2 regions of the Shewanella sp. GD03713 genome follow, and region 2 is predicted to be linked to the other one. Evidence: predicted binding sites of a transcription regulator. Region 2 holds the regulator's gene; the other holds the start of a gene.
The links. Region 2 encodes LexA, which represses DNA repair genes until DNA is damaged. Its sites were predicted from a motif close to TACTGTATNNNNATACAGTA; they were not measured.
Positions count from the first base shown of each region.

Region 1: recG (ATP-dependent DNA helicase RecG) is a predicted target of LexA. The motif match lies at 1,523-1,542, and genes of this name have one in related genera.

Region 1 is NZ_JAOCIW010000001.1:380,038-383,187, forward strand. Features, by position in the region: gene recG (ATP-dependent DNA helicase RecG) at 1-1,506, opposite strand, end outside; gene N5E87_RS01870 (ABC transporter substrate-binding protein) at 1,899-2,924, shown strand; gene N5E87_RS01875 (sensor domain-containing diguanylate cyclase) at 2,935-3,150, shown strand, end outside.
Region 2 is NZ_JAOCIW010000001.1:4,643,470-4,646,619, reverse strand. Features, by position in the region: gene coxB (cytochrome c oxidase subunit II) at 1-4, opposite strand, end outside; gene N5E87_RS20320 (SulA-like leucine-rich domain-containing protein) at 411-923, opposite strand; gene lexA (transcriptional repressor LexA) at 920-1,540, opposite strand; gene plsB (glycerol-3-phosphate 1-O-acyltransferase PlsB) at 1,702-3,150, shown strand, end outside.

The DNA of each region.
Region 1 (3,150 bases), 4.3 Mb from region 2:
CGCCGCTTGGCACTCAAGGACTTCGGATTCTTCAATCAGAGTACAGACCCAATAGGCTTGGCGTTTATCCGTGACTACGCTGTTGTGGACGCGCTCGAGCACTTCATTGCGACGCGAATCGGGAATGGCGACTGTGGTGACGGGCGTGCGGCCGGGCGGCAACTCATCGATAATTGAGGTGTCCAAATCGGCGTAGGCCGTCATGGCTAAGGTCCGTGGGATCGGCGTTGCCGTCATAATTAACTGGTGGGGATGAAAGCCTTGGTTAATGCCTTTTTCCCTGAGTCCCATCCGTTGGTGAACCCCGAACCTGTGCTGCTCGTCAATGATGATCAAGGCCAGTTTGTTAAAGGTTACCTGTTGCTGGAAGATGGCGTGGGTACCTATCACCATTTGCGCCGCGCCCGATTCAATATCGGCTAAGGATTGCGCCCGCGCCTTGCCTTTAAGCTTGCCCGCTAGCCAACCCACTTTTAATCCCAGAGGCTCAAACCAGGCGGCAAAGTTTGCCGCATGCTGCTCGGCGAGTAATTCGGTAGGCGCCATCATCGCCACTTGGTAGCCATTTTCGATGGCCTGCAGGGCGGCTAGGGCGGCGACTAAGGTTTTACCCGAACCCACATCACCTTGAACTAAGCGCATCATGGGATGCGGTTGCTCTAAATCTTTACCTATCTCGGCGACGACCCGTTGCTGTGCGCCCGTCGGTTTAAAGGGCAATGAGGCGAGAAAGGGATTCAATAGTTGGCCGCTGGTGTGCATGGTCACGGCGGCGTCGAGATTGCTGCGCTGCCTGAGTCGGAGCATGCTGAGGTTATGGGCGAGCAGTTCTTCTTGCACCAGCCGTTGCTGCGCCGGATGCTGGCCGAGCTCTAAGTCAAATTGTGATATTCCAGCGTGGGGGCGATGCAGGGTTTGCAGCGCTTGTTTTAAGCTCATGCTGTTGGGCTGCAAATTGGTGGGTAATAACTCGGTCAAACCGCCGTCTTCTAATAATTCGAGGGCTTGCTCGGTGAGCTTGATCCAACTCGCCTGCTTGAGTCCTTCCGTCGTGGGATAAATCGGCGTAAGGGTATCGCTTAAGTGAATGTCTTCACCGGGATACACAATTTTGTACTCGGGATGGACGATTTCTGCCTGATGATTACCACGGCGAATTTCACCGTAGGCGCGGATCATTAAACCATTTTGCATCGCATTGCGTTGCGCCATCGAAAAGTTAAAGAAGCGCAGGCTCATGCTGCCGGTATTATCCCGCACATTGCACACCAGCATGCGTTTGCGGCCTTGAATGATTTGCGTCGACTGGATTTCGGCTTCAATGGTGCCGTAATTTCCCGGCATTAAGGCGGCAATAGGGTAAATCTGAGTGCGGTCTTCGTAGCGCAGGGGTAAGTGAAACAGCAGATCTTGTACTGTTGTGATGCCGAGCTTGGCGAGTTTTTCCGCCACCCTTTTGGCGACGCCTTTGAGGTCGGTGATCGGAACAAGATCCAATTGCTGCAAGTCGTTAGCGCTCAATCACTGTGAATTTATACATATACTAACAGAGTATAAGCGTAAGGCAATCTTGGGCTTGACGCTGGCGAAAGGATAAATGGCGATGGGTTAACTGGCGGGGAGGCGTTACACCAAAAGAATGAACTTAGCCGTTAACATTTAAGTTATCTTATTAAAATTAAAATGAATATCCTATAATTGTTTGCGCTGAACTTAGGCAAAAATAAATATTCTTAGTTACCAAGTTCACTTTTTATTATTTTGTGGTTTAATCAAATAATTGGTTACCAGCGACATGCTTTGGTAATTATGCGGTAACAAGGTTGTGAATCGAAATAATAAAGTGACCTCCAGTGACGGAACACATTTGGGGAAACACCGTCGAGGAGAACTCGCTTTTGCGTCTATGGTATTTGAGTTGTTTATTTATAGGCCTGCTGTGTTCCATATCGCCTGCATGGGCCAAATTAGAAGTGGCTTTTTTTAACCCTGGCGCCGCAACGGATAGCTTTTGGGGTGATGTCGATAAATTAATGCAAGTGGCTGCCACTCAACTCGATATTAATTTACAAATAACCCATTCAGACCGTAATCATTTTAAAATGATTAACCAATTAGAGGTATTATTAAGCTCTACCTCATCCATCCCTAGCCATATTATTTTGGTAAATGAGAAGCAGTCAGCAATAAAAATGTTGCAGTTGCTCTACCACTATCCCATATATGTGCAGCTGATATTGAATGATATTTCAGTGGCCGAGCGAGAAACCTTATTAGCGGATCCACATTGGCAAACCTATTTATTACCAGCCATTATTCCCGATAATTACGCGATTGGCGCCGAAACGGCCAAAATCCTATTAAGTGGTTTAAAGGATGAAAACGCGAAGGTTTTATTAATTTCGGGCGATAAGTCGACGCCTGCCTCAGTGCTGCGCACCCAAGGCGCCAATGACTACTTTTTTATGCAGCACAATGCCACTGTGACTCAAACCGTCTATGGCCAGTGGAGTCAAGATATTGCCTATGGGCAAACCTTAACTTTGCTTTCCCGCTATCCCGATTTAAATCTGATTTGGACGGCCAGCGATAATATGGCCTTGGGAGTGTTAAAAGCCTTGCGGGAAAAAGGACTTCAGCCTGGGCGTGATGTATTGGTGAGTTCAGTGAATACCTCCGCAGAGATTTTACAGCTTCGCCAATCACAGCAGGTCACCACTTTGGGCGGCGGGCACTTTTTAGCGGGCGCTTTGGGATTAGTGCAGCTGAAGCATTATCAAGCAACTTCGCAATATTATCCCTATGCGGACATACAACTTTTTAGTGTCCTTAATCCGGATTCGGAGTTTTATCGGCTGTTAGTCGCTAGGGATTGGGCGGGAATTTTTAAGACACAGATTTTGGATAAGTTGCCACAATCATAAATAGGTATCCATGAAGCATCGTAATCATTCCATCAGTCACAGAATGACGCTCACTATTATTGGGGTGAGTTCGTTTTTTGCTGTCCTGACTATGTTGGTACAGTTGATATGGAACTATCAAGAGAGCATAGATAAAACCACGGCGGATATTCGTGAATACTCCGAATCCATCTTACCCAGTGTGGCTAAGTCGCTGTGGGATGTTGACCATAGTTTGTTATCGGAT
Region 2 (3,150 bases):
TCACAAGACTTCTCCTCTGCCAATTGCGAATAGCAACTACAAAGAAGAGCAACACAGTAAGTCTCAACTCTATGCAAACTCTTCAGTTCCCAAAAAAGCTTCTCTGACTTCAACGTGCGTTGGCGGCTTACTTTTGATTAAGTATTGTTACTGCTGGTATTAGCCACACTGGCACATACTGCTGAATAAACCCATTATTCTCGATTTTTGTGGGCAAGAGATATTCGATAAATCGTCGATATTTTTTGCCTAAACGGGCGATATATTATGCTCGTCTGAATCAAACATACTTGCTGTTTAAAAATTGATCAAGATCACTTCTTTTTCTAATTGTCTGAAAAATTGCCAAAAAAAAGCCCCACATTCACAGGTGAGGCGGCTTTCAAGGCTAAATACGCAGTGCAAAAATTTTAATGAACAGAGCTAAAAAAACTACCTTGGGCAAAGTGAGCGGGTTGCTTGAGTGTCGCGTCCGCAGTCGAGTGATTTACGACACCTTCGAGCACTATTCCCATGGCGCGAGCGCTCTTGGCCACAATTTGCAAACGACGATTGTCGCGGGCATCGAGTGAGTGGATCCAAGTAATTACTGCGCTTGAAGTGCCACTGGTTAAGGCTTTTTCCATGGCCCACAGGGTTTCGACTTCATCTTTCGCATGGACTAAGAGAACTCGGTCCATACGCACGCCAGCGTTGGCCAGTAACTGCTTGTAGCCAATACTCGGAGGGTTGATGAGCACGACCCAGCGGCCTTGTTGGCTCAATTGTGCTAACTGCTTGCTAAGCTGCATCAGCTCTTGGCGCCCTTGGCTCTCGGTGGGCATAGTGATAATAGGCGTATGCTGCCAGTCAGTATCGGTTTCGCGTACCGCATCGAGCCATAAACCGGGGTGACGCGGGGCATTACCTAGTAGTTTGTTCATAGCCAATCTCCATTGCGGATCACCCCTACGGCGAGCCCTTCTATTGTTAGACTTTGGAAACTTAAATCGACTTTAATTGGGGAGTAATCTTCATTCTCTGCATGTAGATAAACGAGATTCCCTTTCTTTTCAAAGCGTTTAACTGTTACATCATCGTCAACGCGAGCAACAACTACTTGGCCATTGCGCGCTTGCTGTACTTTATGAACGGCGAGCAGATCCCCCTCGAGGATACCGATGTTCTTCATACTGTCACCTCTGACACGCAGTAAGAAATCGGCGGCAGGGTGGAACATGCTAGGGTCGACTTGGTAGTACTGTTCGACATGCTCTTGGGCGAGAATAGGTTCGCCCGCAGCCACTTGGCCAATCAGTGGTAAGCCTGATTCGCTGTTATCTTCTTCCTCAACGGGGAGACGGATCCCGCGGGAAGTGCCAGGCATGATCTCGATGCAGCCTTTTTTCGCCAATGCCTTAAGGTGTTCTTCGGCAGCATTTGCACTTTTAAAACCCAAACGGGTGGCGATTTCGGCCCGGGTGGGTGGCATGCCAGTCTCGGCAATATTACGTTTAATCAGCTCTAAAATTTCGGCTTGGCGTGGCGTCAACGGTCTCATGTTCTTTCCTGTTTTTCTATACAGTTACTGTTAGTATATACAGTATTATTCGTAGTGCAAGTATTAACCACTTTTTAACGCGATTGGAGAGTATTAGCGAATGTTCCCTAGAATCTGGTATTCTATGGGGCTAATGAACGTACTTACATTGCATAAGAATAATGCCTAAACAAGACTCTCTTTGGTTGAAATCATTACGCTGGATCCAAAAACACTTAGTGCACACTATTGTTGTGCCGCAGGATCCCTTTGCCGATCTGAATCTGGACGCCTCCAGACCGCTTGCTTATGTAATGAAAACAGAATCCCTGAGTGATATTGCTGCGTTAAGCGAGATCACCACTAAGCTGGGTTTGCCAAGCCCCTACGAGCCGCTCGTGGTAAATGGCGTTGTCGCGCCCCGCGTCGTTTGTCTCGAAGGGCGTAAGCCTTTGTTTGGCGAACGTGCCAGCAATGAGCCATTCCTCGAATGTTTTATGCGTTTGTTGGCTGTCCATAAGGAAAAGCCAGAGTTAGATATTCAGCTGGTGCCTGTGAGTCTGTATTGGGGCCGTACCCCGGGTAAAGAAGACGACACCATGAAGGCGGCTGTGCTTGAGCGCGAGAATCCAACTTGGTTACGTAAGTGCCTGATGATCCTATTTTTAGGCCGCCACAACTTTGTTCAGTTTTCTAATGCGGTATCGCTGCGTTATATGGCCGACGAACACGGCACCGATATGGGGATTGCCCATAAACTGGCGCGGGTGGCGAGAGTGCATTTCCGCCGTCAACGCAAGGTGATGACAGGGCCTGTGTTGCCTAATCGGCAGGCGATGTTCCACTCTCTGTTGAAATCCGAATCCTTACGCAAGGCGATTCAGGAAGAAGCGGCGAGTAAGAAGATTTCCGAAACCCAAGCTCGTGAAACAGCAATTGAATATCTTGATGAAATTGCAGCGAATTATTCCGATAGCCTAGTGCGTATTGCCGAGCGTTTCTTAACTTGGTTATGGAACAAGCTCTACAGCGGTATCAATATCAAAGGTGCCGAGCAAATCCGCCAGCTTCACCATGATGGTCACGAGATTGTGTATGTACCTTGCCATCGCAGCCATATGGATTACCTGCTGTTATCCTACATTTTGTATTACCAAGGCATGGTGCCACCGCATATTGCGGCGGGGATTAACCTAAACTTCTGGCCTGCTGGTCCGCTGTTCCGCCGTGGCGGGGCTTTCTTTATTCGCCGTAGTTTTAACGGCAATAAACTCTATACGGCCGTGTTCCGTGAATACCTCGATCAGTTGTTTGCTAAGGGATATTCGGTGGAGTATTTCTCTGAAGGTGGCCGCTCTCGCACCGGTCGTCTATTGGCGCCGAAAACGGGCATGATTGCCATGACGATCAACAGTGTGCTGCGTGGCATCGAACGCCCTGTCACCTTAGTGCCTGTGTATTTAGGTTATGATCACGTGATGGAAGTGGCGACTTATCACAAAGAGTTGAGTGGTAAGAAGAAACAGAAAGAATCTGTATGGCAAGTCTTTGGTGCTATTCGTAAATTAGGTAATTTTGGCCAAGGTTATGTCAACTTTGGTGAGCCGATTACACTGCAAAACTTCTTGAAT